One region of the Streptococcus sp. AS14 genome, then DNA from elsewhere that is predicted to be linked to it. Evidence: predicted binding sites of a transcription regulator. Region 1 holds the regulator's gene; each other region holds the start of a gene.
The links. The regulator Rex, encoded in region 1, represses fermentation and respiration genes when NADH is low (regulators of the CRP and FNR family bind a similar motif). The targets are predictions, from matches to a motif close to TTGTGAANTANTTCACAA.

Region 1 (10,946 bases):
ACTTGTAATTCAAAGAATGCTCAATCGTAGCCCAAAAATTCATCGAAAGGGTGCGAATCTGAATTTCAGCCAGAATAAGCCTATGACCATTAATCGTATCAACTGGATACTCTATGATTACATGATAGCTCCGATAGCCACTGGCTTTTTTGTTTTTGATGTAATCTCGCTCCTGGACAATGCGCATATCGGTCCGGTTTCGCAGGACTTCTAAAACTTCATCCACATCATCGACAAATTGGACCATAACTCGTAAGCCAGCGATATCCTGCATCTCCTGCTCGATATTTTCCTCGCGAATGCCTCGCAGAATCATCTTTTCTTTAATGCTCTCAATCGGCTTGACACGCCCGGTCACAAACTCAATCGGGGAATGACGCTGCTGCTTGCGGTATTGCTTTCGCACTCCACGCAACTTAATTTTCAGCTCTCCAACCGCTTGAATATAGGGGTCTAAAAACTCTTCCCATTCTATTGTCATACACTTACCTTGTCATATCATTATTTTTTGTATAAAATAAACACAACTGTTATTATAACATAAATCGCTTTCAAAAAAAAGAAAAGGATATGAAAATGAATCACTTAGAAATTGAATTCAAAACCATGCTGACAAAAGAAGAGCACGACCGTTTGCTCCAGTTGTTTGCAGACATCACTCCCGTTTACCAGACCAACTACTATATCGAGTCAGACCAGCAGAGTATCCGACACGCTCACATGGCTTTTCGAGTACGGACTTTTAACCATCGCGAAGCAGAGCTGACGCTCAAGATTCCTCAAGAAGTCGGAGCCTTGGAACTCAATCAGAACTTGACACCAGAAGAAACTGAAAATATTTTGCAGAACAATGAATTTCCTACGGGAGAGCTTTTAGAGACGCTGCTTCAAAAAGGACTTCCCGTTCAAGACTTTAAAGTTTTAGGCTCTCTAGAGACTATCCGCTATGAAAAAGAAGACGAAATCGGTCTGCTTGCTCTGGATGAGAGTCACTACTTGGGCAAAACAGACTTCGAACTCGAAGTCGAAGTTGAAGATTTCGAAAAAGGAAAAGAAAATTTCCTCAACTTCCTAAAACAGCACTGCATCGACTACAAACCTAGTAAGAGCAAGATAGCAAGATTTTCTGAAAACTTGTAAATCAACGACCACAAAATAGCTGAAATAATCTAATTTTTTTGGTAAAATAAAAGGTAGCAATCTAAAGACTATTGAAATATAAATTTCATGGAGCATTAGATTATAGAAATGACACAAAAAGAGGACGGTCCAACTCATGTCAGATAAAAAAAATATGAAGCTTTTTTCCCTCAACTCCAATCATTCCATAGCTGAAAAAATCGCTGAGGCTGCTGGGGTTCCTTTGGGAAAACTTTCCTCCCGCCAATTCTCGGACGGCGAGATTCAGATTAACATTGAAGAAAGTGTCCGTGGCTATGATATATACATCATTCAGTCTACTAGTTTCCCTGTCAATAATCACTTGATGGAACTCTTGATTATGGTGGATGCCTGCAAGCGTGCAAGTGCCAACACGATTAATGTTGTGATGCCTTATTTTGGTTATGCCCGTCAGGATCGGACTGCTGCCCCTCGCGAGCCAATCACAGCTAAACTGGTTGCCAACATGCTTGTCGGAGCTGGAGTAGATCGTGTGATTTCTCTGGATCTTCATGCCGTGCAGGTCCAAGGATTCTTTGATATCCCAGTTGATAACCTCTTCACTATCCCACTCTTTGCCAAACACTACTGCAACATGGGGCTTACTGGCGATGATGTCGTTGTCGTCAGCCCTAAAAACTCTGGTGTAAAACGCGCCCGCAATCTGGCTGAATATCTGGATGCTCCTATCGCTATCATTGATTATGGCGAAGATGAGGCGGGTCGCTCTGAGGGATATATCATTGGAGATGTCGAGGGCAAGAAAGCTATTCTGATTGACGACATTTTAAATACCGGTCGGACTTTCTCTGAAGCAGCTAAAATTGTCTGTCGCGAAGGCGCAGTCGAAATCTATGCTGTATCCAGTCATGGTCTCTTTGCGGATAAAGCTGCGGAATTGCTAGATAATTCTCCTATCAGGGAAATTCTTGTAACTGACTCTGTTGATACCAAAGAAAAAACACCTAAGAATCTCCACTACATTACAGCAAGTGAACTGATTGGTGATGCCATTGTCCGCATCCAAGAAAGAAAACCAGTCAGCCCACTCTTTGCCTATCAAAAGAAATAAGGTAACCGGAGTGATTTATTTAGATAATGCCGCTACAACTGCTTTGTCGCCCGCTGCAATCCAAGCAATGACCAAGACGATGACTGTCTTCGGGAATCCTTCCAGTACGCATAGTCATGGCCGAGAAGCTAGTAAACTCCTTAGACAGGCGCGTGAGGATATTGCTCAATCTCTGCATACTCAAAGCAATAAGATTATTTTTACTTCAGGCGGCACTGAAAGCAATAATACTGCTATCAAAGGCTATGCCCTTCGTCACCAGAACCGAGGAAAGCATATTGTGACCACTGCTATTGAACACCATGCTGTCTTAGAAGTGGTGGAGTACCTAGTAGATAAATTCTTCTTCGAAGCTACTTTTGTTCAGCCGGTGGATGGTCAGATTCGGGCGGAGGATATTAAGAAGGCTCTTAGGCCTGATACTATTCTTGTGTCCGTCATGGCGGTTAATAACGAGACAGGTGCCATGCTCCCCATTAAGGAAATTGGTGAATTACTGCAAGAACATCCTGCTGCTTTTCACGTTGATGCTGTCCAAGCAATTGGTAAACTTCCCATCTACCCTGACGAGCTAAGGATTGACTTTCTCTCTGCTTCAGCGCATAAGTTTCATGGTCCCAAAGGCGTTGGCTTCCTTTATGCCAAGAAGATGGATTTTGACAATTTCATGCACGGTGGCGACCAGGAAGAAAAACACCGGGCCGGAACTGAAAATCTAATCTCTATCACAGGTATGGCGGCGGCTCTGTCAGATAGCACGGAACATCTTGAGGAAAATCTAGCGCATGCGCAAGACTTAAAAGACAGCTTACTTGCTGACTTATCAGACATTGACTTTTACTTAAATGAAAGTCAGCCCAGCTTGCCTTACGTCATCAATTTGGGATTTCCCAATCAAAAGAATGATCTACTTCTGCTTCAAATGGATTTAAATGGCTTTTCCATTTCAACAGGATCAGCCTGCACAGCCGGAGCTATACAACCCAGTCATGTTTTGCAGGCTATGTACGGCAAGGATTCCAACCGCTTGCATGAGTCTATTCGAATCAGTACTTCGGACCAAACGACTTTGCAAGAGATTCAATCATTTACAAAGAAATTAAAAGAAATTTTAGGAGGATAAGATGGCCTTTCAAACATCTGTTAGCTTAGCAAACTGCGAATATACCTATTCACTTCACCCAAATGTCAAGAAATTTACCTTGCGCGACAATACATTCGCTGAAAGCAAGGTTGGCAACTATGAACTCTCTCGTCTGCTGGAATCTGTTCCCAACAGCGGAAATGGTTTTCTGCTGAAAATCATCGTCAATAAAGATTTGAATGGTTTCAAAATCAATATCACTGACAAATCAGGCCTGCGCTTGGTCAATATTTTCAAATCAGAAGACCATCACATTATCCAGCAAAAATTTTATTTCTTGATGGATAGCTTGGTTGAAAGAAATATTTTTGAAAAGACACCACAATAAGCAAGATTCTCGCAATTTTGCTTTTTTGATTTAGACTCTTTAAAAAACCAAACAAGCTTGACTTCTGCTTAGAACTCTTGAAAATATCAAATGACTAATCGAACCAAAGGAAAGGATTAACGATGGTTGAACTGACCTATTTGGACTCATATAAGGTAAAACGAACACTTACCTATGAAGATTTCGATGAATTTCTTCTAGCCTTCTCTGGCTGCGTTACGGTTCCTGACTCGCTCAAGGTGCTTTCTGTTACGTATAAGGGACACCAGCTGCCTTTTGCAGGGCTAATTGGAGACTTGTACCGCCAGATGTACCAGTTAGACTTAACTCCCTATTAGGACTAATCTCTTCGCAACTGCAACATAACTTAAACGTTAACTCTTTTCTTTTTTAGTGCATTAAACATCCTTAATTAGTTGATTTTTTCACAAACTTCCTATAAAATAGAATTAGAAAGGTTGTGATTTTGTGAAAACTGAAAAAAATACTACAATTCCCCGAGCTACTGCTAAAAGGCTTTCGCTCTACTATCGTATTTTTAAACGTTTTAATGCTGAGAAGATCGAAAAAGCAAACTCCAAACAAATTGCAGAAGCCATTGGTATTGACTCTGCTACTGTCAGACGAGATTTTTCTTATTTCGGTGAACTTGGCCGCAGAGGATTTGGTTATGATGTCAAGAAATTGATGAACTTTTTTGCTGACCTCTTAAACGACAATGCTATTACCAATGTCATGATTGTTGGTGTTGGTAATATGGGGCGGGCTCTGCTGCACTATCGTTTTCATGAGCGCAATAAAATGAAGGTTGTAATGGCTTTTGACACAGATGACCATCCAGAAGTTGGCAGCACAACCAGCGATGGGATTCCTATCTATGGAATTTCCCAAATCAAAGAAAAAATACAGTCAGGAAATGTGCAAACTGCCATCCTAACTGTACCTAGCGTAAAAGCTCAAGAAGTCGCATCTATCTTAGTTCAGGCTGGTGTCAAGGGCATTCTCTGTTTCTCACCTGTAAACCTATCCCTGCCTAAGGATGTGGTCGTCCAGTATGTTGACCTGACTAGCGAACTGCAGACTTTGCTCTACTTCATGAGAAAAAATGATTATTAATTTGAAAGAGGTATTAAACACTCTATGAGTAAACCTATTATTGGAATAACCGGAAATGAAAGAGAAATCCCAGACGATCACTTCATCCATATAAGCTATACAGCGACAGGATTCGTTGAGGGTGTCAAAGAAGTTGGCGGAATTCCAATGATTTTGCCAATCGGTGATGAAGAAATGGCTAAACAGTATATTTCCATTGTCGACAAATTAATCATCACAGGCGGTCAGAATGTATGTCCGCAATTCTATGGAGAAGAAAAAGCCATTGACAGCGATGATTATCTACTCAAACGGGACATTTTTGAATTAGCTTTAATCAAGGAAGCTCGCCGTCAAAATAAACCTATCTTCACCGTCTGCCGCGGAACCCAACTTTATAATGTAGCCCTAGGTGGCACTCTTCATCAAGATATTGAAGATCATTGGCAAGATAGCTCTGCTGAGTACACAACTCAAAGCATGGTGACCAAGAACGGTTCTATTCTGCACGAAATCTATGGACCAGCATCTGAAATCAACTCCTTCCACCACCAAAGTATCAAGGATTTAGCTGCTGGCCTAGAAGTCATCGCCTATGATCCTCGCGATAAGATTATTGAAGCCATCACTTCTACTGACGGCAGTCCTTTCCTTGGCGTCCAATGGCACCCAGAGTTCTTGTTTGGCTCCAGAGAAGGAGACTTAGCTCTGTTTGATTATGTTGTCAATATTCTTTAAAAACCTCTATTCCTAGATAAACTTCTGTTCTACACGAATAGAAGTTTTTTTATATTCAAGTAAACCAAATTATATCATATCTGTCTCCTCTCGATAGCTATAGTAGTTGGACTTGGACACAATCAAATGATCCAAAAGGACCAAACCCATCATCTCACATGCTTCTTTCATATGCTGGGTCACCTCATCGTCGTTTCTACTAGGAACGACTGAGCCTGATGGATGATTGTGTACCAGTATGATAGATGTCGCCAGATGCTTAAGAGCGTAGTGGAGAATTTCTCTCGGCTCAGCAATGCTTCTGCTGACAGTCCCCATAAAAATAGTCTGCTGGTGCAGAATTTGATTTTGACTATTAAGATAAATAGCAACCAAGCACTCCTGCCTCATATCTCCCAATTCCTGCTGCATCTTCCGGGCTAATTTTTGACTGCCCATAATCTGCTCTTTCTGCAGAACCTCTGCTCGGTTAATCCGACGTCCTAATTCGATAATGGCCTGCAGCTCCACAGCCTTAATCGGACCGATTCCAGAAATAGTCTGCAATTCCTGCAAAGTTAAATACTTAAGATCGTTCAAACTGGAAATCGATGATAAAATTCTTTGAGAAACTTGAAAAACAGTTTCTTTTTTGTTGCCTGTCCTGAGGAAAATTGATAGAAGCTCTTGGTTACTGAGTTTTTCAGCCCCTTCTCTCATCAAACGCTCCCGCGGCATCATGCTAATATCATCTTGAAATGAAATGCTATACATAGAAACCTCCTTACCTTATTATTCGGAAAAAGAGTCAAAATCAGCAAGAATTGATATAAAAAAACTCCAAAAGTTAGAGTTCTTTCTAACCTTTGGAGTGAAATTTTTTTAGTCTCTTGCCTTTAAATCTGCATTTGATTATAGGACTTACTGAAAGATTCAAGAACATCCTTAGGAGCCTTGTCATACTCGACAGAGCCTTCTAACGTTCCCTTGACAATCGTTCGATTGGTTGCTGCAGCATCCTCACAAGTAACCAAAGTAATCTCTGTAACGCCTTCGGTATCCTCAATCAAATCCGTTCGATCTGGAGTTACCGTTTCAACACTAGTGATTACATAAGTATAGACATGCTCTTTATCAGTGATATAGATCTTCATACCAGCCTTAGCCCGATCTAGTGGGGAAAAGAGCATGTTACTAGCCCCTGTGATGCCAAAGACATGGTGGCTAGCCAAGGCATAATTTCCCTGCCCCATCTGCTGAGTCTCTTTCATCGTACCAGCACCATAATACAATCCAGCATTATCCAGTCCTTTGAAGATCGGCAAGTTCATGGATACTTCTGGAATAGAGATGCCTCCGATAACAGGCAGTTGCTGAGCTTTCCACTGAGCATTGATAACTGCTTCTGTAGAAAGTGACTCTACCTTATTAAAATCAAAGCTAGTTTCGGCATTTTTATTTTTATCAATAGAGTCTTTAGAAACCTTGCTGACCTGATATTGGTTGGTATGCCAAACCATAATCATGTTTCGGATTTGCGCATTAAAGATTAAGCCAAGGGCCACAATAATTAATAAGGTCGCAACAATATTGATAAAAATATTTCTTTTACTTCTTTGTTTTCTTTTTCGACTTCTTTTTCCTTGTACCATATAGAGGTCCTCTTTTACGATTCGTTTTCTTCCTCTTCTACATCTTCCTTATCGTCTGCTTCGACGCTTGTAAAGGTGACAATCTGTGCATTTTGGTCCAGACGCATGACCTTAACTCCCATAGTTGAGCGACCGGTCTGAGAAATATTAGCCACACTGGTCCGAATGATGACACCAGTATTAGTGATAATCATCAAATCTTCCTCGCCAGTAACAGTCATCAGACCAGCAAGAGGTCCGTTCTTATCAGTGATATTGGCTGTTTTAATCCCTTTACCGCCACGGCCCTTGGTTGGATACTCGCTAGCAAGAGTTCGCTTACCGTAGCCTTTTTCGGTAATAACAAGCACTTCGTCTCCCTCAGCAATCACACCAGCTCCAACGACCTGGTCACCATCTCGAAGATTAACTCCGCGAACACCAGTCGCTATACGGCTCATGCTTCGGACAGCTTTCTCATTGAAGCGGACAGAATAACCAAACTTAGTACCAATAATAACGTCTGCAGCACCGTCTGTCAGAAAGACATTGATTAACTCGTCTTCATCCTTCAAATTCAAAGCCTTGAGACCATTCTGACGAATATTAGCAAATTCTGTTACACTGGTCCGTTTGACCACCCCATGACGAGTAGTAAAGAAGAGGTAGGAATCATCACTGCGGTCTTGCTGGACATTAATAATAGTCTGAATAGTCTCTCCTTCATCGAGCTTCAAGAGATTGACTACTGGCAAGCCTTTAGCTGTCCGACCATACTCAGGGATTTCATATCCTTTGAGACGATAAACTCGACCTTTATTTGTAAAGAAGAGCAGTCTATCGTGAGTACTCGTTGAAACCAGCTCTTTGACGAAGTCATCATCTTTGACACCAGTTCCTTGAACACCTCGACCACCACGTTTCTGAGCGGTAAACTCAGTCTGATTCAGACGTTTGATATAGCCTTTATTAGACAGGGTAATCAAAACATCCGCTTCCTCAATCAAATCTTCATCTTCAAGAGAAAGAACTTCTCCTACCATCAGCTCAGTTCGGCGGTCATCCGCAAATTTACGTTTGACCTCATCTAACTCTTCCTTGATAATAGCGATAACGCGCTCTGGCTTAGCCAAGATATCAGCCAAGTCCGCAATCAAAGCAATCAGCTCATCGTACTCTGACTGAATCTTATCACGTTCCAAACCAGTCAGACGACGCAGACGCATATCGAGGATAGCCTGACTCTGGCGCTCAGACAGCTCAAACTTAGCCATCAATTCAGCTTGGGCCTCTGCGTCCGTCTCGCTATTACGGATAATGCGAATTACTTCATCAATATGATCCAACGCAATCAGCAAACCAGCCAAGATGTGAGCTCGAGCTTCCGCCTTTTCTTTATCAAAAGCCGTCCGTCGAGTCACCACTTCCTTTTGGTGCTCAATATAAGCCAACAAAATCTCACGAAGAGACAGAATCTTCGGCACACCATTTTGAATAGCCAGCATATTGAAGCTGAAATTGGTCTGCATCTGAGTCAGTTTGAAAAGGTTATTTAGAATGACATGTGCAGAGGCATCACGACGAACCTCAATAACAAAACGTACCCCTTCACGGTTGGACTCATCTCGAACAGCTGTGATACCGTCAATACGTTTTTCCTGCACTAGGCGAACAATATGCTCATGGACCTTAGTCTTATTAACCATGTAAGGGAACTCAGTTACGACAATTCGCTCTCGGCCATTTTTCATCTCTTCGATTTCAGTGCGAGAACGAAGAACAATCGAACCCTTCCCTGTTTCATAAGCCCGGTGAATACCAGACTTACCCATAACCAGTGCACCTGTAGGAAAATCTGGTCCAGGAAGGACTTCCATGATATCGCGAGTGGATGCTTCCGGATTGTCCATGACAAGCTTAACTGCATCAATAGACTCACCAAGATTATGCGGTGGGATATTGGTTGCCATCCCAACTGCAATCCCTGTCGCACCGTTTACAAGCAAGTTAGGGAAGCGAGCAGGAAGAACTACAGGCTCTCTCTCACTGGCATCATAGTTGTCAATATAATCAACAGTATTTTTATTAATATCACGAAGCATCTCCAGAGCAATCTTGCTCATTCGTGCTTCTGTATAACGCTGAGCAGCGGCTCCGTCTCCGTCCATAGAACCGAAGTTTCCATGGCCATCTACAAGCATATAGCGATAGCTCCACCATTGAGCCATCCGCACCATCGCTTCATAAATAGAGGAGTCACCATGCGGGTGATACTTACCCATGACATCCCCTGTGATACGAGCTGATTTCTTGTGAGGCTTTTCAGGCGTCACACCCAGCTCATTCATACCATAGAGAATCCGACGGTGAACTGGTTTGAGACCATCACGAACATCTGGAAGTGCCCGAGCCACGATAACACTCATTGCGTAATCGATGAAACTAGTCTTCATTTCACTAGTCAGATTAACATTTACTAAGTTTCTGTCTTGCATTAAAAAATGCCTTTCTTTCATATTGAACTATCCTATATTATACCACATTTTCTTTAATTTTTCAGTATTTTGAACCGTTTGTAAAAACGTTTACATCGCTAGATATACAAGTTGACCGTGACAAAATATGTCAAAAGTGGTAGAATGAATGTGTATGGGAAATCTTCCCTAAAAAAATAAGGAGATGTTTAGAAATGACTGCTACTAAACAACATAAAAAAGTCATCCTTGTCGGTGACGGTGCTGTAGGTTCATCTTACGCATTTGCTCTTGTAACCCAAGGTATTGCTCAAGAACTTGGTATCATTGAAATTCCTCAATTATTTGAAAAAGCTGTCGGTGATGCTGAAGACCTTAGTCATGCCCTTGCCTTCACTTCACCTAAAAAAATCTATGCAGCTACTTATGCAGACTGTGCGGATGCTGACCTCGTTGTTATCACTGCAGGTGCACCTCAAAAACCAGGTGAAACTCGTCTTGACCTTGTTGGTAAAAACTTGGCTATCAACAAATCTATCGTTACTCAAGTCGTAGAATCAGGCTTTAACGGTATCTTCCTCGTTGCTGCTAACCCAGTGGACGTTTTGACATACTCTACATGGAAATTCTCTGGTTTCCCTAAAGAGCGCGTTATCGGTTCAGGTACTTCACTTGACTCAGCTCGCTTCCGTCAAGCTCTTGCCGAAAAGATTGGTATCGATGCTCGTTCTGTCCATGCCTACATCATGGGTGAGCATGGTGACTCTGAATTTGCCGTTTGGTCACATGCTAACGTTGCAGGTGTGAAATTGGAGCAATGGTTGCAAGCTAACCGTGACTTGAATGAACAAGACTTGGTTGATCTTTTCATCTCCGTTCGTGATGCAGCTTACTCTATCATCAACAAAAAAGGTGCAACTTACTACGGTATCGCGGTTGCTTTGGCTCGTATCACAAAAGCTATCCTTGACGATGAAAATGCTGTATTGCCTTTGTCAGTCTTCCAAGAAGGCCAATATGGTGTTGAAAATGTCTTCATTGGTCAGCCTGCTATCGTTGGTGCTCACGGTATCGTACGTCCAGTAAACATCCCATTGAACGATGCTGAAACTCAAAAAATGCAAGCTTCTGCTAAAGAATTGCAAGCAATTATTGATGAAGCATGGAAGAATCCTGAATTCCAAGAAGCATCTAAAAACTAATTATAAAAAAACATCTCCTGATAAAAGGGGATGTTTTTTGTTGCTTTATACAGATTTGTCAGTAAAAACATCAATCAAATAAGGCACAACGAGATCACTCTCTATGTCTTCTAAAGAAGAAA
Region 2 (10,946 bases), 120 kb from region 1:
TGGCGGTCGCTTGATTGAATACCAAGGAAATTATCAAGACTATGTCCGTCTCAAGGCGGAGCAAGATGAGCGGGATGCGGCCTTGCTTCATAAGAAACAGCAGCTGTACAAGCAGGAGCTATCCTGGATGCGGCGGCAGCCTCAGGCTCGGGCAACCAAGCAACAGGCTCGTATCAATCGTTTCCATGACCTCAAGAAGGATTTGGTCGGTCAGACGACTGACAGTAATCTGGAAATGAACTTTGAAACCAGTCGTATCGGTAAGAAAGTCATTGAGTTTCAAAATGTAGACTTTGCTTATGATCAGAAGCCTATTCTCTCTCAGTTCAGTCTTTTGATTCAGAACAAGGACCGTATTGGGATTGTCGGAGATAACGGTGTCGGCAAGTCAACCTTGCTCAATCTGATTGTCGGTAAACTTCGGCCTCAGGCTGGTCAGCTCATTATCGGAGAGACAGTCCGAGTCGCCTATTTCTCTCAGCAGATCGAAGGCTTGGATGAGTCTAAGCGGGTCATCAATTACCTGCAAGAAGTGGCCGAGGAGGTCAAGATAGGCGGTGGAACGACCTCCATTGCAGAGCTCTTGGAGCAATTTCTTTTTCCACGCTCTACACATGGAACTTTAATCGAAAAGCTTTCTGGCGGAGAGAAAAAGCGTCTTTATCTGCTCAAACTTCTCTTGGAAAAGCCCAATGTCTTGCTTCTGGACGAGCCGACTAACGATTTGGATATCGCAACTCTGACAGTCTTGGAAAACTTTCTGCAAGGCTTTGCAGGTCCAGTCATTACAGTCAGCCATGACCGCTATTTCCTAGACAAGGTAGCGAGCAAGATTTTGGCTTTTGAGGATGGAAGTATCAGAGAGTTTTTCGGGAATTACACGGATTACCTGGATGAAAAAGCCTTTCTAGCAGAAAGATCTGCTATTTCTCAAAAGACTGAAAAGGAAAAATCAACCAAGGTGCGCGAGGAGAAAAAGCGCATGTCCTACTTTGAAAAGCAGGAGTGGGAGTCTATTGAGGCTGATATCGAGGCGCTGGAAGAGCGGATTTCTGAGATTGAAGTGGTCATGCAGGAGAATGGTTCTGACTTTGCTCGCCTGTCTGAACTCCAGCAAGAACTGGATGAACAGAATGAGAAATTGTTGGAAAAATACGAGCGCTATGAATACCTAAGTGGGTTAGATGGATGAAAGAAGTAGTGTTTAGACAGAGCTGGTTGAAAATATTCCTTTTTGCTTTATTGGCGAGCGCTCTTGCTGTCTTTATGACTGCAGTTCTTGTATTACCATCTAAAAACGGATACCTATTATTTGACTCCAATATTTCTGTGATTGAAAAAATGTTTTTGGTGATAGGTACAATTGTTTTTGATTTTCTGTCTATTTTAGTATGGCTTTGTTTGTTTAGAGATAAACGTTTTTTTCATCTAACGGAACAGGGATTTTACTTCAGACCCCTTCTTTTTAGAGAAGTTTCGTTTTATAGTTGGGAAGAAATCCAGAGGATAGACTATAGAATTGAACGTATTCGACATTATGGGAAGATCCAATTATTCAATAAGAGACATATTTTGACAGTTCATTTCCATTCTGTAAATCTTCCTCTTTTAAAAAGAAGAAGAACTGCTTATAGAAAGAGTAAAAAAATGAAGTTTGGAATCCCTGAGTCGTTAGAAATTACTCTTATGTTACTGAAAAAAGAGAAGCCAAAACATATTTATGAAACGATGATGGATTACCATAATCAATGGCGAGCAAGTCAGAAGGATAATTAAGGTGAAGATATAGTCCGAACAGTTTCATATACTGTTAATCTAAAACCTTTAGAGATGAAACGGAGGCATCTATGAAACTAAGATTGGAAAATAACGACTCAAAGACAACACAAGAACTGGGAAATTTAATCAGAGCCTACAATCAATCTAAGAGGGAGCCATCCAAAAGTGAGCCTCTTAATATCTATGTAGAAGATGAACAAGGAAATCTGCTGGCTGGTATGGCGGCCGAAACTTTTGGAAATTGGCTGGAGATTGAGTATTTGTATGTGAGCGAGGATTTGCGAGGGCAAGGCATGGGCTCAGAAATACTGTGCAAGGCTGAACAGGAAGCTAGAGAAAGGAAATGCAAATATTCGTTTGTGGATACGTATCAGTTTCAAGCCCCAGATTTTTATAAAAAGCACGGCTATACAGAAGTGTTTGCGCTGAAAGACTATCCGTATACTGGTGAAAGATATTATTATACAAAAGAGTTGTGAGTTAGGATGAGTAAATATAGAAAAGATTATTGGTGAAAAATAGTGCAAGAAAGAATAATAAAAAGAAGTTCGAAAAAAATACTTTTTTGGGCAATTCTTAATAGTTTATTTTCTATTTGTTTGTCTTATTTTTTTGTCTGTTTTATCGTTTTGGAAAATCGACTGACATATTTTTATTCTTACATTTTATTAGTATTACTTTTGATTTTATATCTAATTTTGTTCGCTTCTTGGTGTCTTCTTTTTGCTGACAAAGAGTTCATTAGACTAACGGTGAACGGTTTCTATTATAAGCCTTCTCTAGTGGCAGATAGAGAATTTTTTTCATGGAAAGATGTGTCAGAGATGAATTTTCGTATAATACGAAACAGGTTTACAACTTCTTACAGAATTGAAATAAATTTTAATGACGTCGAGGGACTTTGTAAAACTTCAACTATTGTACGTAAAAATAAGAAGCGCGTCTTTAAAAATAAAGTTGATTTAATTATCCCGTTGATTTTTCTTGAAGAAACGTTTCTGGAACGTATATATGATTCAATGAAGTATTATGAAAGAGAGTGGAGGATAGAATCTAACCATAAGCCATTGGTTAAGAAAAAGAAATTACTAGTACAAGAAAGTAAAGGATAAAAGTGGCTAAGAGAAGTAGCAAAGTTAGATTTTTGTTGATTTTTACTTTTCTTTATGCAAACCTTTTCCTTACTGAAAAAATCTGATATAATGATGATAAATAAAACACAGAGGAGAATATCATGTCGAAAAAAATAATCGGAATTGACCTTGGTGGAACATCTATTAAGTTTGCTATTTTGACTTCAGAGGGCGAAATTCAAGAAAAATGGTCCATTAAAACCAATATTTTGGACGAAGGAAGCCACATCGTAGAGGATATGATTGAGTCAATCCTGCATCGTTTGGACTTGCTTCAGCTTTCAGCAGAGGATTTTATCGGAATTGGTATGGGATCGCCAGGAGTTGTTGACCGAGAAAAGGGCACTGTTATTGGTGCTTACAACCTCAATTGGAAGACGCTGCAGCCAGTCAAGGATAAGATTGAAAAAGCGACTGGGATTCCTTTCTATATTGACAACGATGCTAACGTTGCTGCTTTGGGCGAACGCTGGATGGGCGCTGGAGAAAACCAGCCTGATGTTGTCTTCATGACACTAGGAACAGGTGTTGGCGGAGGAATCGTTGCAGAAGGCAAGCTCTTGCACGGACTTGCTGGAGCAGCAGGAGAGTTGGGTCATATCACTGTTGACTTCGATCAGCCGATTCAATGTACCTGTGGCAAGAAGGGATGCTTGGAGACGGTTGCATCCGCGACTGGTATTGTCAATCTGACTCGCCGCTATGCTGATGAGTATGCTGGTGATGCTGAGCTGAAAAAACTGATTGACAACGGTGAAGATGTCAATGCAAAAGTTGTCTTTGACTTGGCGAAAGAGGGCGATGAGCTGGCTCTGATTGTCTATCGCAATTTCGCTCGCTATCTAGGTATTGCCTGTGCCAATATCGGCTCTATCCTAAATCCATCTACAATCGTTATCGGAGGTGGCGTATCAGCTGCAGGTGATTTCTTACTTGATGGCGTTCGCAAGGTTTATGAAGAGAATAGCTTCCCGCAGGTTCGTACTTCAACCAAGTTGGCCTTGGCTACTCTTGGAAATGATGCTGGCGTTATCGGGGCAGCTTCATTGGTCTTACAATAATTCAACAAGTATGCTTCATTTGTTCTCCTGCAGAAAGGTCTGTAGGAGAATTTTTATTGAAAATTTGCTATACTAGAAAAAGCTCACTGAACGAAGGAGAAATCATGACGCTAGCAGATACGATTTTCAAAGAGAATATTAAAAAAATTATGGAGCAGGGTGTTTTTTCTGAAAATGCTCGTCCGCGCTACAAGGATGGAAATGTGGCCAATTCCAAATATATCACTGGTTCTTTTGCGGAATACGATTTGAGCAAGGGCGAGTTCCCAATCACAACTCTGCGCCCTATTGCTATTAAGTCTGCCATCAAGGAAGTCCTTTGGATCTATCAAGACCAGTCTAATAGCCTGGAATTGCTCAACGACAAGTATAATGTTCACTACTGGAATGACTGGGAAGTTGGCGATACAGGTACCATTGGCCAGCGCTACGGAGCTGTTGTCAAGAAGCACAATATTATCAATAAAATTCTCCAACAGCTGGAAGCCAATCCTTGGAATCGTCGCAATATCATCTCTCTCTGGGATTATGAAGCTTTTGAAGAAACAGATGGCTTGCTCCCATGCGCTTTTCAAACCATGTTTGACGTTCGGCGTGTAGATGGAGACATTTATCTGGATGCAACTCTGACTCAGCGCTCAAATGATATGTTGGTTGCTCACCATATCAATGCTATGCAGTATGTGGCTCTGCAGATGATGATTGCCAAGCATTTCGGCTGGAAGGTCGGTAAGTTCTTTTACTTTATCAATAACTTGCACATCTATGATAATCAGTTCGAGCAGGCGGAGGAACTATTACGCCGGGAACCTAGCGACTGTCAACCTCGACTCGTTTTAAATGTACCCGATGGGACCAATTTCTTTGATATCAAGGCAGAAGATTTTGACTTGCTGGACTATAATCCCGTTAAACCTCAGCTGAAGTTCGATTTGGCTATTTAACGATTTTGATAAGTGTATGCGAAAACCGCCAACCTCTGCAAAAGTTCTGCTTGAATCATACTTTAAACATGCCTTTTTACAGCAAATTTGATAGAATAGAGTTACTAATACAAAGGATAAAAGGATGACAAAGAAGATTATTGCCATTTGGGCTCAGGCAGAGGATGGTCTGATTGGAAAAGACAAAGTCATGCCCTGGCATCTCCCGGCAGAATTGCAGCATTTTAAAGCAACAACCACTGGACATGCTATTTTGATGGGTCGAGTGACCTTTGATGGTTTGCAGCGTCGCGTTCTGCCAAATCGGATCAGTCTGATTTTGAGCAAGGACAAGAACTATCAAGTTGACAATGAAAATGTCTTGCTGTTCAGTGAGGTGGAAGATGTTTTGGATTGGTACCACAAGCAGGATAGAAACTTGTATATTATTGGCGGAGCGCAGATTATCAGGGCTTTTGAGCCGTATTTGGAAGAATTGATTCAGACTCAGATTGCTGCTAAGTTGGAAGGAGATACCTATTTCCCTGAGACATTTGACTGGGCTCCTTATCAGGAAGTTAGCAGTGAATTTCATGCCAAAGATGAAAAGAATCCTTATGATTTTACAATAAAAAGATACCAAAGGAAGGACTCGTAAGAATGGAACGTAGTATTTTTGGTTTTTTTACGGCCTTTTTATGTGTCATTTGTCTTATTTGTGCCGTTCAAACCTTTCGGAAAAAGCGGTTTGGACTGGCAGCTTTATTTTTGCTGAATGCTTTTACAAACTTGGTAAATTCCATTCATGCATTTTATATGACACTTTTTTAACATGTACGAAAGAAAATAAATAGATTTAGAATTTTAGAATTGGAGTAAACAATGCCTACAAGTCGTAATGATGATATGATGGTTTTTTGTTCTTTCTGTGGGAAGAACCAAGATGAGGTGCAGAAAATTATTGCTGGTAACAATGCCTTCATCTGTAATGAATGTGTGGAACTGGCACAGGAAATCATCCGTGAAGAGCTAGCCGAGGAAGTGCTGGCAGATCTATCTGAGGTACCAAAACCTCAGGAGCTGCTGAATATCTTGAACCACTATGTTATTGGGCAAGACCGAGCTAAGCGTGCCTTAGCAGTAGCGGTCTATAATCACTACAAGCGTATTAACTACCATGACAGCCGCGAAGAAGAAGATGTGGAACTGCAAAAGTCAAATATTTTGATGATTGGTCCGACCGGGTCAGGTAAGACCTTCCTAGCGCAGACTCTGGCTCGCAGTCTTAATGTGCCTTTTGCCATTGCGGACGCAACTGCTCTGACTGAAGCTGGTTATGTCGGTGAAGATGTGGAAAATATCCTCCTCAAGCTTTTGCAGGCGGCTGACTTTAATATTGAGCGTGCTGAGCGCGGGATTATCTATGTTGATGAGATTGACAAGATTGCTAAAAAAGGAGAGAACGTCTCTATCACCCGTGATGTTTCGGGTGAAGGAGTTCAGCAAGCTCTGCTGAAGATTATCGAAGGTACCGTAGCTAGTGTACCGCCGCAAGGTGGACGCAAGCATCCGCAGCAGGAAATGATTCAGGTTGATACTAAGAACATTCTCTTCATTGTTGGCGGTGCTTTTGACGGTATCGAAGAAATCGTAAAACAGCGTCTGGGTGAGAAAATCATCGGTTTCGGTCAGAACAACCGAGCAATCGACGAAGATAGTTCCTATATGCAGGAAATCATCTCAGAAGACGTTCAAAAATTTGGAATTATTCCTGAGTTGATTGGTCGTTTGCCTGTTTTTGCTGCTTTGGAGCAACTGACAGTTGATGATTTGGTCCGGATTCTGAAAGAGCCTAGAAACGCCCTTATTAAGCAGTATCAGGCACTTCTGTCTTATGATGATGTTAAGCTTGAATTTGACGAAGATGCTCTGCAGGAGATTGCCAATAAAGCGATTGAACGTAAAACAGGTGCACGAGGGCTTCGCTCTATCATTGAAGAAACTATGATGGATGTCATGTTTGAAGTTCCGAGTCAGGAAAATGTCAAACTTGTCCGCATTACCAAAGAAGCAGTAGATGGAACAGATAAGCCTATTCTAGAAACTGCCTAACGAGGTGCTTATGGAAATCAATACACACAATGCAGAGATTTTGCTGAGTGCAGCCAATAAATCGCATTACCCTCAAGATGATATTCCAGAAATTGCCTTGGCTGGCCGCTCCAACGTTGGAAAGTCCAGCTTCATCAATACACTGCTTAATCGTAAGAATTTAGCGCGAACTTCAGGAAAACCTGGAAAAACTCAGCTGCTAAACTTTTTCAACATTGATGACAAGCTGCGTTTTGTCGATGTGCCAGGTTATGGCTATGCCCGTGTTTCAAAAAAAGAGCGTGAAAAATGGGGTCGGATGATTGAGGAGTATCTGACCAGTCGTGAAAATCTCAGAGCGGTTGTCAGCCTTGTCGATCTTCGGCACGATCCTAGTGCAGATGATGTGCAGATGTATGAATTTCTGAAATATTATGACATTCCAGTTATTCTAGTAGCGACCAAAGCTGATAAAATCCCTCGCGGAAAATGGAATAAGCACGAGTCAGCTATTAAGAAAAAGCTGGACTTTGACAAAAATGATGATTTCATTCTTTTTTCCTCAGTCACCAAGGATGGCTTAGATGCTTCTTGGGACGCGATTTTGTCAAAAATTTAATAATACGAATTAAATCCAACTCAAAAAACGAGTTGGATTTTTTGAAATAAAACGAAAAATGTCATATACTTGTAAATTATCAATAGTGTTTTTTTAATCTTTAGTATGTTACAATGGTATCATTAACATCTTATTCAGGAGAAGTGCTGTGAAAAAGAGAATTTCAAAAAAAGGTAAGAGAATCCTTTCAGCTTTATTCATCATGACAACAACGATTGCTGTTGGTTTTGTCTTGGCAAAGCATATTAATCCTGCTAGTGCTAATAATAGCGATCAGCAGCCTATGAATCAAACAGACTATTTCATTTCACAAATCGGTGAGCCCGCGCGTCAGTTGGGACAGGACAACGATCTTTATGCCTCTGTTATGATTGCCCAGGCTATTTTGGAAAGTGGCTCAGGACAGTCTGGTCTATCAGGTGAACCTCATTATAACCTTTTCGGTATCAAAGGTAACTATGATGGTCAGTCTGCTAATATGGAGACTTGGGAAGATGATGGAGAGGGAAATGCTTATACCATCAACGATAGTTTCCGTTCATATCCTAGCTATGTAGAGTCTCTGCAAGACTATGTTGCGGTTCTCAAACAGGGGCATTTTGCAGGCGCATGGAAGAGTAATGCGCCAACCTATCAGGATGCAACAGCTGCCCTGACTGGTGTCTATGCGACAGATACTAGTTACAATACTAAATTGAATTATATTATTGAAAAATATGATTTGACACGCTTTGATTCGCCACTCTATGAGTCTGGAGCTGGCTATATCGTTTACAATCCTTATCGTCAGCAATACACTACTCAAGATATCTTGGATGTCGATACTGCCTGGGCAAATAGATTTTAACGAAAACTACAAAAAAGAGGGAGACCTCTTTTTATGTTTAATCGTAGATTTTAGGAGTATTTCATGGGAAAATTTAAAGATTTGCTTGACAAGCAAGAAATTATTATTTTAGACGGAGCCTTGGGTACAGAGTTGGAAAGCCTGGGTTATGATGTATCTGGTAAGCTTTGGTCCGCTCAATACCTATTAGACCAGCCTCAGATTATTCAAGATGTTCATGAAAGCTATGTAAGAGCTGGCAGTGACATCATCACTACGTCCAGTTATCAGGCTAGCATTCCAGCATTTATAGAGGCAGGACTAACTCCTGAAAAGGGTTATAATCTTTTAAAAGAGACAGTCTTCTTAGCACAAAAGGCAATCGAAAATGTCTGGACGGGATTATCTCCTGAAGAGCAGAAACAGAGACCTTATCCTCTAGTTGCAGGCTCGGTAGGCCCTTATGCCGCCTATTTAGCTGATGGTTCCGAGTATACGGGAGACTACCAGCTGAGTGAGGAAGAATTTCGAGATTTTCACCGTCCGCGTATCCAAGCTTTATTAGAAGCTGGGAGTGACTTGTTGGCTATTGAAACGATTCCAAATGGAGCAGAGGCGGCAGCGATCCTCCGACTTTTAGCTGAGGAATTTCCGCAGGCTGAGGCTTATTTGTCCTTTGTCGCCCAGTCGGAGAATGCTATATCAGATGGCACTAAGATTGAGGAATTAGGGAATTTGGCTCAAGAAAGTCCACAAGTCCTGGCAGTTGGTTTTAACTGTACAGCTCCACATTTAATTGCTCCGCTATTAGATGTGCTTGGACAAGTGTGCAACAAACCTTTTCTGACCTATCCAAACTCTGGCGAAACTTATAATGGCTTGACCAAGACTTGGCATGACGATCCAGAGCAGGAGCGGAGCTTGCTGGAAAATAGTAAACTTTGGCAAGAGCAAGGAGTGCAGCTTTTTGGTGGTTGCTGCCGAACACGGCCAGAAGATATTGCTCAGTTAGCAAGAGGATTAAAGGGTTGAAAAGTTATTTTTCAATCCTTTTTTAGAAAATTTAAAAAGGTTCTCGAAAACGCTATCAAAAGAAAGAACTTTGTGATATACTATACATAGTTTAAATTAATAGGAGAATCTTTTATGCCTGAATCGACATTTATCCCGAAAATTGAAGCAGCTTGCCGCAAGAAAGAAGCATTGTTTGATACAAGCAAGGCCAAGTACGCTGTTCGTTCCATCTTTGCTGGAGCTTTCCTAACCTTCAGTACTGGTGCTGGAGCCATTGCGGCAGATTTGACGAATAAGATCGTTCCAGGAACTGGGCGTTTTCTCTTTCCTTTCATCTTTGCTTGGGGATTGGCTTACATTGTCTTTCTAAATGCAGAGTTAGTGACTTCCAACATGATGTTTCTGACTGCTGGTACCTTTTTGAAGAAGATTGACTGGAAAAAAGCCTTGATGATTTTGCTTTATTGTACCTTTTTTAATCTGATTGGCGCCTTGATTGCCGGCTGGCTCTTTGCTAACTCGGCTGCTTATGCGGGACTTAGCAAAGATAGTTTCATTTCAGGTGTTGTGCAGATGAAGCTTGCTCGATCTAATGAGTTGATTTTGCTCGAGGGAGTCTTGGCCAATATCTTTGTTAATATTGCTATTCTTTCCTTCGTTTTGGTCAAGGATAGTACAGCGAAGCTCTTCTTAGTTATATCAGCCATTTATATGTTTGTATTCCTGACTAACGAACACTTGGCTGCTAACTTTGCTTCCTTCGCTATCGTGAAATTCAGCTCAGCAGCAGCGGAAGTGCAAAATTTTGGTATTGGAAATATACTGCGCCACTGGGGCGTAACCTTTATCGGTAACCTCATCGGTGGGGGCCTACTCATAGGTTTGCCATACGCTTGGTTTAATAAGGAAGAAAGTAATTATGTGGACTGACAAAAAAGGATTTTCGAATCCTTTTTTTGACGTCTCATTAAAACAAATAGAACCCTATGGACAAATTTGATAACCTTTTGACATTGGCAAAACTTTCTAAACACGAACTATAAAATTATAACACAATTAAAAGTTCGTATTTATCTTCCAAATTGATTTACAAAACAATCAAAGTAATCTATAATAGGATGTAGGTTAATATGTTATAAAAGGAGATTTATGTAAAGAGTATAAAGATTTGGGAGATAGATTTCATATCCGTTACTATATAGAAATAAATAGTTATTTTCTATTAGATAATGATGATGTTAGCATGATTGCACGGACGCATTTTGTAGAATAGTAGATAACTAAGGGAGATGTTTACATATCACAAAAGTACAGCCAAGAATTCAAGGAACCCCTTGTTCGTTTACATGATTCATGTAAGCTATTCTCGGAATTAGTCAAAGAGTATGGCATCTCTAATCAGACGATTTATAAATGAATAAACCCCTGTGAAAAACCTGCTGGTCAGGATTCTATCAGTCTTTTCCTGCACCAAGTTCAAGAAATGCTTAAGGTACTGAC
Region 3 (10,946 bases), on a different contig from region 1:
AACTGCAAATGGGTATTATCTTCAATCTTTTGAGAGATCCTAGCAAGGGAATCGGTCTTTTGCAAACTAAGGCAATTGAAACTTACGGTCAGGAAGATGCACTTTACTACCTGCAAGGCCGCGATGAAAATAAAGGTGTACTGCTCAATGGCAGGGAAACTATCAAACTAGATAGTAAGGAAGCCCAGCTAAGCAGATAGCAGGCAGTTCCCTGTCATAGAGAGGAATGGATGCAAAATATGAAAAAAATCATGTTTGTCGGTCCAGTCGGAGTGGGTAAGACTACTCTGACCCAGCGACTGAAAGGCTTGGAGCTAAGCTACTTTAAGACTCAGGCTATTGAGTTCTATGATGCCATCATTGATACGCCCGGAGAATTTCTCCAGCATCGTAAGTATTATAATGCTCTGAACGTGACTGCAACGGAGGCTGATGTGATTGGTCTCTTGGTGGCGGCTTCCAATCAGATGCAGACCTTTCCTCAAGGCTTTTCTTCCCTCTTCAATAAAGAAGTCATTGGCATTGTCACCAAGATTGATATGGCTGAACAGCCGGAGCAAATCGAAAAAGCACGGCGGCAGCTGAAAGCGGCTGGAGCCAAGGAAATTTTTGAAATATCAGCGACGGAAAACGAAGGAATTGACCGTCTTCAGGCTTATCTGGAGGCAGACTAGGGACGAAAAAGCCGAATATGGTATACTAGATTCTAACAAGGAAACGAGGAAGGAATGTCTATTTATGAAAGTAGAGCACGGTGGAAATGCGGCAGCTTTGGCTGAGGAATTTGGTTTTTCTCTAGAAGACTGTCTGGATTTCAGTGCCAATATCAACCCTTTGGGGATTTCTCAAAAGCTTAGGGCTTGTCTGACCGAGTCCATTGATTGGCTGGTTCATTATCCAGACATCAGCTACAGCCGCTCCAGAGAGCTTTTGGCACATCATCATGACCTAGAAAAGGACAATGTCCTGCTGGCAAATGGTGCGGTAGAAGTCTTTTATGAGCTGGCCCGCTTCCTGCGTCCAAAAACTGTCCTGACTTTGAGTCCTACTTTCATGGAATATGAAAAAGCCTTCTCGCAAGTGCAGGCCAAGGTGGAGCGCTTTAGCCTTCCTTCTCCATCCTATGAGTGGAATCTAGCTGACATGTTGCCAGCCTTAGATTCACTGACTGTAGGAGACGCTGTGCTCATCTGCAATCCTAATAATCCGACGGGTACCTTGATTCGGCGTACTGATCTAGAAAAGCTAGCTGAGAAGCTGCAGGAGCGGCAAATCTTTTTGATACTGGATGAGGCTTTTATGGACTTTCTGGACGATGAGGAGGACTATAGCTTCGTCTCATGTCTGGCTGCCTATCCAAATGCAGTAGTGGTGCGGTCTCTGACCAAGTTTTATGCTATTCCTGGTCTGAGATTGGGCTATGCTCTCAGCTGTCATCCAACTTGCTTTGATGAGATAGAGGGGAGCCGCGCTCCTTGGTCGGTTAATGCTATGGCGGATCGCGCCCTGCCTGTCCTTTTGGAGGACGAGGTCTATCAGCAAGCTACCAAGCAGTGGCTTCGAGTAGAAAGGGACTTCCTTTTTCAAGGACTGACTGCATTTTCACAGATTCGGCCGGTCAAGCCTAGTGTCAACTATATCTTCTTTGAATATTTAGGTCAGCAGGATCTGCGTCAGGAGCTTCGGCAGAGAAAGATTTTCATCCGTTCCTGTCAAAATTATCATGATCTGACAGACCGACATTACCGCCTAGCCATTCGCAGCCATCAGGAGAATGAACAGCTTCTGGCTTGTCTGACAAAGGTCTTGGCGAAAGAGGCAGCTTATGACTAAGGGAATCGTTTCCTGCCCAGGTTCCTGCGGTGAATTATTTCAAGGTTTAGTAGGAGAGCAGGAGGTTCTGCTCTCTTATGGGATTGAGAAGCGCAGTCGAGTGAGATTGGACGGGGCTTCGTCTCTCGCAAGGCAAGCCCAAGGTGAAAAGGTAAGGCGAGCTTTGGAGCTCCTGCCTGAGTCCAATGTTTTCTCTTTTGTTCAGGAGTCAGACCTGCCTATCAGCAAGGGCTATTCTAGCAGCACAGCAGATATGGTTAGCTGCCTGCAGGCAGCTGCTCTGGGGCAGAAGCAGCCTCTAAGAGCGGCAGATTTGACTCGTCTCTGTGCCAAGATTGAGCCTACTGACTCGGTGGCTTTTGCGGACTGGACGGTCATTAATCCCCTGACTGGTCAAGTGGTCTGGCAAACAGACTGGCGACCGGAGCTTTATGTCTATATCTTGGAGCCTGTGGAGATGGTGACAACTCTTGACTTGGTTCGGATGAAGGACAGTCCTAGATATCCGCTTGAGGAGTCCAAGCGCTTGCTTCCTCTCTTTCAGGTGGCTTGTCAGGAGAAGAGTTTGGAAAAGATTGGCCATTTGGCGAGCTATAGTGCTTTGTTGAATAACCAACGGCTGCCCAAGCCCTATCTGGAAGAATTACTGAATTTGGTAAAAAAATACCAATGCTTAGGGCTCAATGTTGCCCATAGTGGCACATTAGTTGGTCTGCTGCTGAGCAGGGAACAGCTAGAAGTCTTGCCCAAGCTAGAGGCTGAACTAGCTCGCTCAGCCAGCGGGGCTTATTATCAGACTCGGACCTTGAGCAGGATTATTTTTGAAGGGGTGCAGCCGGTCAGGGAGGAGATAGACTAGTTTGAAAGACTTAGAAAAAATTATTGAGCAGATTCTTCCGATAGACAGAGACAAACTTCAAGAAGGCCAGAGCTACTGTGATCAGCTAGGAAAGCCGCCAGGCTCCTTAGGAAAGCTCGAGACTATCTATGCTCGCTTGCATGCCATGTTTTCTGGTCCCATTGATTTGGAGAAGAAGATTGTCCTCGTCTACGTAGCGGATAATGGCATCGTGGCTGAAGGCGTTTCAGCCAATCCTCAGGAAACGACCTATACTGTTGCTCGTAATATTCTAGCAGGGAAATCAGGCCTGTGCGCTATTTCCAAACATGCAGGTTCAGACATCTGCCTAGTAGACATTGGCTGCAAGAAGGATATTTTTGAGGAAAATAAGGACAAGGTCTGTCATGGGACGCGTAACATGCTCAAGGAGCCGGCCTTGGCCCGCGAGCAGGCTATAGCGGCAATTCTAGTCGGCTACAAGAAGACAGAGGCCTTGATTAAAGACGGCTATCGTCTCTTTGGAACAGGAGAAATGGGGATTGGCAACACCACCACCTCAGCTGCTGTTATTGCTGCAGTTCTCGGTCTTAAAGCAGAAGACGTCACAGGCTATGGAGCTGGTCTGACTCAGGATATGAAGGCTCATAAAACTGCCGTTATCCAGCAGTGTTTGGATCGTCACGCTCCTTATGGAGATATTCTGGATCTGACCGCTAAGCTTGGCGGGCTGGATATGCTGGCTATGGCTGGCACTCATCTTGCCTGTGCCCGCTATCAGCTGCCATGTGTAGTGGATGGCCTTATCTCTCTGACGGGGCTTCTGATTGCCCATCAGCTGACTCCTCATGTCTTGGACTATACCTTTGCTTCCCATGCTTCGACGGAGCCTGCTTACAGACTGGTCAGTGACTTTCTAGGACTGGAGCCTATGCTTTTGCTGGATATGCGGCTAGGTGAAGGCTCGGGCTGTCCTTTGGCTTTCTTTCTGCTGGAAAATGCTGTTTATACCATGGAGCACATGCCAACCTTTGCAGAAGGCAGTTTGAAAGAAGAAGATTATGTTGATATTCGCAAAAATGTGACTTAAAGGAGGAAAAATATGCAACTCTATACAAAAACAGGTGATAAGGGCTTGACCAAGCTAGTTGGCGGTCAAAGTGTCGCCAAGGATGCAGAACGGGTTAATGCTTACGGGACCATTGATGAGCTTAACTCTTGGATTGGTTATACCATTACCAAGCTGGACAAGGATGATAAGCTGAGAGATGAGCTGCTCCAGCTGCAGCATTATCTCTTTGACTGTGGTTCAGACCTCTCTACACCAAAGGGAGTTTACCCTTATAAGGTCGATCAGCAACTGATTGACTGGATTGAGGAGAGGATTGATACCTACGCAGAAATTCCACCGGCTCTGGAAAGATTTATCCTGCCAGGCGGTGACGAGATTGCTTCCATGATTCATGTGGCTCGGACCATTGCAAGACGGGCAGAGCGTCATATCGTAGGGGCTATGTGGACTACAGAAATTAACAATAATGTCCTGATTTTTGTCAACCGTCTATCAGATTACTTCTTTGCCTTGGCTCGAGTAATCAACTTTACTAAAAATCAAGAAGACATCGCCTATGAAAGAGGTGCTAAGGTCTTCCACAATATCACCAAGGCAGATGTTGAGCGTTGGGCAAGCAAACGCCAGTGACAAAAAGAAACAGAAAAAGTTCTGTCTTTCCAAATTGACTTTACCAAGTCTTGGAAGGACAGAACTTATTTTGATGTTCTAAAAAAGAAAGCCGCCTATACATCTTCGTATCTTTATGCTAAGCTTCGTTGATTAGCACTAGCTTTCCAATTATTGACTCTGCTCCTTTGCAGAAAGACAAGTGAAACCTCATCTTTAGAAAATTAACGTACTTAAACGTAGAGTCAATAATGGAAACTAAGCTAAAATGTTTGTTCCAAACTGACATCACTACCTTACATCGAGGCATGAAATCTACTAAAATTTAAGAATAAAGACCTGACTTAAAGCTGAAAAGCTTATCACAGTGGCGGGACCGCGCTGGATTTGCACCAGACTTCCATACCCTTAAAAGTACTAAAATCAATTTCCTAGTAACTAGATTGTAACACCTTTCACAGGGAATTACAAGGAAAATGAACTAAATTTTAATAAAAATTTAATTCTTCAAATAAACTTGCCTTTGCTGTGAGATGCGGCACTAAAAATTTCTTATATTAATGACTTTTTCATTGCCTTGAAAGCGCTTTTGTGTTATAATTCAATATAGTACAAAGGGGTACTGAAGATAAATAAGCAATGAAGCTATATGAAAATGCTGTGACGTGTGTAGGGGAGCAGTCTTATTTTCATATAGTTTCTTTTTGTTTAAAAATAGATACAACAGAAAGGAGAAAAGATGTATAAGATTTCCTATAAGACTGAATTGCATGTGGGCAAGGGCGCTCTGCAGCAATTAAGCCATTATAAAAACGAGCATATTTTAGTCGTTGCCGATCCTTTTTTGAAGACATCTGGCACGCTGGATGCTATTTTAGCCAACTTTGATGACAACAATGATATTGTTGTTTTCACGGATATTGTGCCTGATCCGCCAATCGAAACGGTTGTGGCTGGTATCAAGAGTGCAGGAGACAAGCCAATCAGTATTGTGCTTTCTATTGGCGGAGGCTCTGCCATTGATGCTTCCAAGGCTATGTATTATTTTGCCAAGAAGCAGGGTGCTTTCTCAGAGGCTATTCTCATCGCCATTCCGACGACAAGCGGAACTGGATCTGAAGTAACGTCTTTTTCTGTCATCACGGATGCAGAGAGAGGTACCAAATATCCTTTAGTGACCAAAGAAATCCTTCCGGATGTTGCGATCTTAGATGCGGATTTGGTTCTGTCACTTCCTGGTAACATCACGGCTGACACTGGAATGGATGTACTGACCCATGCCATTGAAGCTTATGTATCGACCAAGGCTACGGACTTCTCTGATGCCTTGGCTGAAAAGGCAATCAAGCTGGTCTTTGAATACCTACCTAAAGCCTACAAAAATGGTCAGGATGTAGAAGCGCGTGAAAAGATGCATGCAGCATCCACTCTGGCTGGTATGGCCTTTAACACAGCTTCTTTGGGTATCAATCACAGTCTGGCACATGCGGCAGGAGCTAAGTTCCATGTACCTCATGGTCGTTTAAACAGTATTTTAATGCCCCATGTCATTCAGTATAATGCTGGTATCGAATTCAACAATCGGAACCGGCAGGCGACAGACAAGACTGTAGCAAGTCGCTATCAGGATATTGCCAAACTACTGGGATGCAGTGCTTCAAGCCCTGTGTCAGGAGTGAGACAGCTGGTTGAAGCTATCAAGAAGCTGCAGAGAAAGTTGGAGATGCCAACTTCTCTCAGAGAATATGGTGTGAAAGCAGATGCTTTTGCTCAGTACAAGGTAGAAATTTCAGAAGCTGCTCTGCATGATGGCTGTACTCCGACTAACCCTCGCGTCCCTACGGCAGAAGAACTGCTTAAAGTATTAGAGAAAGCGTTTTAATCCTCTGAATTGCTGTTATGCCAAAATTATTGTATAATGATTAAGAGCGTGCAGTACACTTCTGAAGGTTTAAAATCATGAAGAAGGTTTACTAAATTGGAAGAAAAACAAAGAATGATACAGGAATACGTTCCTGGGAAACAAGTGACCTTGGCGCACCTTATCGCTAATCCTGATGAAGTCATTTTTGAAAAATTGGGATTGCAGGCAGAAATCAAGGATGCGATTGGAATCTTGACGATCACTCCGAGTGAAGCAGCTATCATTGCGGTTGATATTGCGACCAAGGCTGCGGATGTTCAAGTTGGTTTTGTGGATCGTTTCAGCGGCTCTGTCGTGATGACAGGTGACGTTTCTTCTGTTGAGGCAGCTCTCATTGCCGTTTTACAAGGTCTGGAAGAGATTTTGGGCTTCTCCAGCACTGTCGTAACGCGGACATAAAAAATCAAACTGTCGAGGGGAAGTATGAAAGGCAGAATACTAATTGTTGATGATGATCCAATTGTAAGATTAGATATCCGAAATATATTAGAGGCAGCTGATTATGAAGTTGTGGCTGAGGCATCAGATGGCTTTGAGGCTATTGATTTGTGTCAGAAATATCGTTGTGACTTGGTCATGATGGACATCAAGCTTCCGCTTTTGGATGGCCTGACAGCGGGTAAGAAAATACTCGAAGATGCTTTAGCCTACAGTGTGATTCTACTGTCAGCCTACAGCGATGAACACTATGTTCAAAAAGCTAAAACCAATGGGATTAGTGCTTACTTGGTTAAACCTTTGGATGCCAAGTCCTTGATTCCAATGGTAGAGGTCTGCATAGAGAAGGGTCGCCAGCTTCAGCAGATGTCCAATGAAATGGTCAAGCTGTCGAAAAAGATAGACGATCGGATTGTGATTGAAAAGGCCAAAGGCTTGCTGATGGCTCGTGATCATTTATCAGAGCCAGAAGCTTTCAAGCGCATTCGGACAATTAGTATGCAAAAGAGAGTGCCGATGATTGAGATTGCCAAATTGCTGGTGCTCCAAGATGATGTGTAATGATGTATAAAGATAAGATAAAGCAGCTTTGTCAGGAACAGACAAATTTGGATGAGGCTGATATCGAGCATCTTGTCCAACAGGCTGACGAATTATTGAAAAACTCAGCTTATGCCAATGAAGATGTCTTCATTGATGTAAAGAATATCTTTTCGGAACATGCCATTGTCATCTTTCACAAAAAGCCGGAAAGCAAGCTCAGCTTGTACGAAAACTCGGTCGTAGGTGCTATGGCCTATCTGGAAAATGAGCCAGGTGTTATCCGGACCTTGGAGACGGGCGCTCCTTCGATAGGGCTTTCGGCCAGATCGCAGGAGGGCTTAGCCATCCATCAGACGGTCTTTCCGATTTTGAGAGAAGAGCGCGTCATTGGAACGCTGATTATCGAAAGAAATGCTCCCCAGACTTTACCAGACCACTTTTCTTTAGATAAAGAGGATGACGGTTTTGAGTTGCGGAGCACTCCTGAGATTTCAGCCCAAGAGCAGTTTGTTTTATTTGATCATATTGACGAAGCTTGTCTGGTCTTTGACCAGCAGGGCTATCTCAAGTATTTCAATCAAGCAGCTGCCGATTCTTATCGCCATAAGCTGGGCTATATGGACTCGATTGAGGGAATGCACTACAGCAATCTAGTCTTAGACAGTCTGACTTTTGAAGAAATCCAGCAACTGGGACCACAGGCCCCTCAAGAAAAACCTCACCAAGTTGAGGTACATTATGGCACTTATTGCTTTTTGGTCAAACGCTATTTGCTGGCTGAGAGTGAAAATGTGGTCATGATCTGTAAGGATATTACAGATATCAAGGAAAAGGAAGTGCAGCTCTTAACCCATACAACTACCATTCGTGAAATGAACCATCGGGTAAAGAATAACTTGCAAACCGTTGTTTCCTTGCTGCGACTACAGGCTCAGCAAAGTCCAGGAGCAGACACCAAAAAAGCTCTTAACGATAGTATGAATCGTGTGCTCTCCATAGCGGCGACTCACGAGCTCCTGTCTTCTCAGCAGGATGACAGCATTCAGATTGAGCATCTGCTGAAGAGAGTTATCGAAAATGTTCAGCGTTGTTTTTCCGGGCATAGGGAAATAGTCCTGACCTACAGCCTAGAACCGGAACTCTGTCTCGACAGCAGCCGGGCCACTTCACTGGCGCTAATCGTCAATGAATTACTGCAGAACAGCTATGAACATGCTTTTAAGGACAAAAAAAATCCAGAAAAACCGCAAATCCGTTTGCAGGTTGGACTTAAAAATGATATAATAACTTTAAAAGTACTGGATAATGGTAGCGGTTACAATCAAGAGCATTCCTTTGAAAATCATCTGGGTCTACTCTTGGTGGAGCGCTTTGTCCAAGGAAAATTGTTTGGAACCTTGTCTATCCACTCAGACCATGAGGGAACGGCAACGACCATTCGTTTTAAAAAATAAATATTACCAGACTAACAATGATGTCAGTCGAAAAAAGCAATGACGCTTGAAGAATGTAAATGAACTCTGTTTGTTTGCATTGCTTTGAGCGTCTTTTTTTGGAGGTTTTTAGTATGTCAGATAAAATTTTGAGTGTGGGGCTCGATATCGGGACAGCCACTACACAGCTGATCTTGTCAGAGCTTACCATCGAGAATATTGCTTCTGTGTTTACTATTCCTCGTGTCTATATTACAGATAAAAAAGTTCTTTATAAAAGTGAAATTATCTTCACACCAATTTCAGATCAACTTTTGATCGAGGTGGATAAGATCAAAAACTTTGTCCTGAATGAGTATGCGAAAGCAGGCATTCAGAAAAAAGACATTCAGATGGGAGCAGTCATCATTACTGGTGAGACGGCTCGCAAGGAAAATGCCAGCCAGGTGCTCCAAGCACTGAGTGGTTATGCTGGTGACTTTGTCGTTGCGACGGCTGGCCCAGACCTTGAGAGTATCATCGCCGGTAAAGGGGCCTGCAGTCATCAATATTCTCAAGAGCATCATACATCAGTAGTCAATATTGATATTGGTGGGGGGACTTCCAATCTGGCAGCCTTCCGAGAAGGAGATGTGATTGATACAGGATGTTTTGATATCGGAGGTCGGCTGATAAAAATCGATCCGCAGACCCAGCGGATTAGCTATATCGCTCCAAAACTGCAAACGATCATTGCAGAGCAGGGACTTCAGTTGGCAGTTGGTGAAACGGTCCATCGGGCTGATTTGGATCGGCTGATTCAAGAAATGGTCTCCGTGTTAGAACAGTCTGTAGGAATTGACAATCACAGTCCTTACTATGAGCTTCTACAGACCAACCACGGTCTCAAGTTGAACTATGATCTCCACTGTGTATCTTTCTCAGGTGGTGTAGCTGATGGAGTATACTTGGAAACGACCTCGGCGGATGATTTCCGCTATGGGGATATCGGTATCCTGCTTGGCAGGGCGCTGAGAAAATCCAAGATTTTTGATCAAAAGAAAGTCATCCAGTCAGCTGAGACCATTCGGGCAACCGTTGTTGGAGCCGGCAGCCATACGACCGATGTCAGCGGCAGTACCATTACCTACATCTCCGATATCCTTCCTATTAAGAACATTCCAGTTCTCAAACTGGCAGCTTCTGATGAGCATGAGGATAAGGAGGGGCTGCAGCAGATTATCAAGGACAAGGTAGCCTGGTTCACACTGGAAAATGAAGTCCAGCAGGTGGCTTTGGCAATCAATGGAGAAAAAAGCCCAAGCTTCGCCCGGGTTTTGGAATACGCAGAGGCTATTGTCAGTGGAATGAGCGAAAGCATTGAAAAGAAAATTCCGCTGCTAGTAGTGGTCAGAGAAGATATGGCCAAGGTTCTAGGTCAATGTCTCTTTGCTCAGTTGCCTAAGGATTATCCATTTGTCTGCATTGACTCAGTGGATGTTCAAAATGGCGACTATATCGATATTGGTAATCCAGTCATTGAGGGATCGGTCCTACCAATTGTCGTGAAAACATTGGTGTTTAATTAAACTTTTATTTACACTAAGGAGGAAGTAATCCATGATTTTGAAAACAAAATTGTTTGGTCGGCTTTACGAATTTAAATCCGTAAAAGAAGTGCTGGCCAAAGCCAATGAGTACAAATCAGGGGATCAGCTAGCGGGAGTAGCAGCAGAATCTGCCGAAGAGCGCGTTGCTGCTAAGGTTGTACTAGCTCAGCTGAAATTATCTGATTTGTTCAATAATCCAGTAGTTCCTTATGAAGAAGATGAGGTAACACGGATTATCATTGATGATGTCAATCTTCGTACTTACGAAAAGATTAAGAATTGGACAGTAGAAGAGCTGCGTGAATGGATCTTGGATAACAAGACTAAGAACGTAGACATTCAGTGGCTGTCTCGTGGGTTGACTTCTGAAATGGTAGCAGCAGTCGCTAAGTTGATGACCAACTTGGACTTGATTGTCGCTGCCAATAAGATTATCATTACCAAACATGCTAATACAACGATTGGTATGCCAGGAACATTCTCCTCCCGTCTTCAGCCTAACCATACCACAGATGATCCAGACGGTATCATGGCTTCTACTATGGAAGGTTTTGCTTATGGATGTGGGGATGCTCTCTTAGGATTGAACCCAGTAGATGACTCAGTAGAAAGTACCAAACGCGTCTTGCATAAGTTTAACGACTTCATCGAAGAGTACAAGATTCCA

Region 2: HMPREF1150_RS01175 (formate/nitrite transporter family protein) is a predicted target of Rex. The motif match lies at 9,535-9,552, and genes of this name have one in related genera.
Region 3: HMPREF1150_RS05390 (1-propanol dehydrogenase PduQ) is a predicted target of Rex. The motif match lies at 4,942-4,959, and genes of this name have one in related genera.

What each region holds. Positions count from the first base shown of each region.
Region 1 is NZ_ALKI01000018.1:56,802-67,747, reverse strand. Features, by position in the region: gene HMPREF1150_RS01665 (GTP pyrophosphokinase family protein) at 1-481, opposite strand, end outside; gene HMPREF1150_RS01670 (CYTH domain-containing protein) at 577-1,140, shown strand; gene HMPREF1150_RS01675 (ribose-phosphate diphosphokinase) at 1,277-2,233, shown strand; gene HMPREF1150_RS01680 (cysteine desulfurase family protein) at 2,244-3,356, shown strand; gene HMPREF1150_RS01685 (DUF1831 domain-containing protein) at 3,358-3,705, shown strand; gene HMPREF1150_RS01690 (DUF4649 family protein) at 3,828-4,043, shown strand; gene HMPREF1150_RS01695 (redox-sensing transcriptional repressor Rex) at 4,174-4,821, shown strand; gene HMPREF1150_RS01700 (gamma-glutamyl-gamma-aminobutyrate hydrolase family protein) at 4,846-5,538, shown strand; gene radC (DNA repair protein RadC) at 5,608-6,291, opposite strand; gene HMPREF1150_RS01710 (class A sortase) at 6,414-7,169, opposite strand; gene gyrA (DNA gyrase subunit A) at 7,184-9,643, opposite strand; gene HMPREF1150_RS01720 (L-lactate dehydrogenase) at 9,838-10,824, shown strand; gene HMPREF1150_RS01725 (NUDIX hydrolase) at 10,870-10,946, opposite strand, start outside.
Region 2 is NZ_ALKI01000018.1:177,814-188,759, reverse strand. Features, by position in the region: gene HMPREF1150_RS01120 (ABC-F family ATP-binding cassette domain-containing protein) at 1-1,192, shown strand, start outside; gene HMPREF1150_RS01125 (hypothetical protein) at 1,189-1,776, shown strand; gene HMPREF1150_RS01130 (GNAT family N-acetyltransferase) at 1,848-2,258, shown strand; gene HMPREF1150_RS01140 (ROK family glucokinase) at 3,014-3,973, shown strand; gene HMPREF1150_RS01145 (thymidylate synthase) at 4,078-4,917, shown strand; gene HMPREF1150_RS01150 (dihydrofolate reductase) at 5,042-5,554, shown strand; gene clpX (ATP-dependent Clp protease ATP-binding subunit ClpX) at 5,779-7,008, shown strand; gene yihA (ribosome biogenesis GTP-binding protein YihA/YsxC) at 7,019-7,606, shown strand; gene HMPREF1150_RS01165 (glucosaminidase domain-containing protein) at 7,755-8,453, shown strand; gene mmuM (homocysteine S-methyltransferase) at 8,517-9,464, shown strand; gene HMPREF1150_RS01175 (formate/nitrite transporter family protein) at 9,579-10,376, shown strand.
Region 3 is NZ_ALKI01000012.1:355,799-366,744, forward strand. Features, by position in the region: gene HMPREF1150_RS05420 (phosphoserine phosphatase) at 1-200, shown strand, start outside; gene HMPREF1150_RS05415 (EutP/PduV family microcompartment system protein) at 240-674, shown strand; gene cobD (threonine-phosphate decarboxylase CobD) at 739-1,833, shown strand; gene HMPREF1150_RS05405 (hypothetical protein) at 1,826-2,692, shown strand; gene cobT (nicotinate-nucleotide--dimethylbenzimidazole phosphoribosyltransferase) at 2,694-3,761, shown strand; gene HMPREF1150_RS05395 (cob(I)yrinic acid a,c-diamide adenosyltransferase) at 3,774-4,373, shown strand; adenosylcobalamin (AdoCbl) riboswitch at 4,633-4,781, opposite strand; gene HMPREF1150_RS05390 (1-propanol dehydrogenase PduQ) at 5,092-6,234, shown strand; gene HMPREF1150_RS05385 (BMC domain-containing protein) at 6,331-6,675, shown strand; gene HMPREF1150_RS05380 (ANTAR domain-containing response regulator) at 6,700-7,275, shown strand; gene HMPREF1150_RS05375 (sensor histidine kinase) at 7,275-8,711, shown strand; gene eutA (ethanolamine ammonia-lyase reactivating factor EutA) at 8,825-10,258, shown strand; gene HMPREF1150_RS05365 (ethanolamine ammonia-lyase subunit EutB) at 10,290-10,946, shown strand, end outside.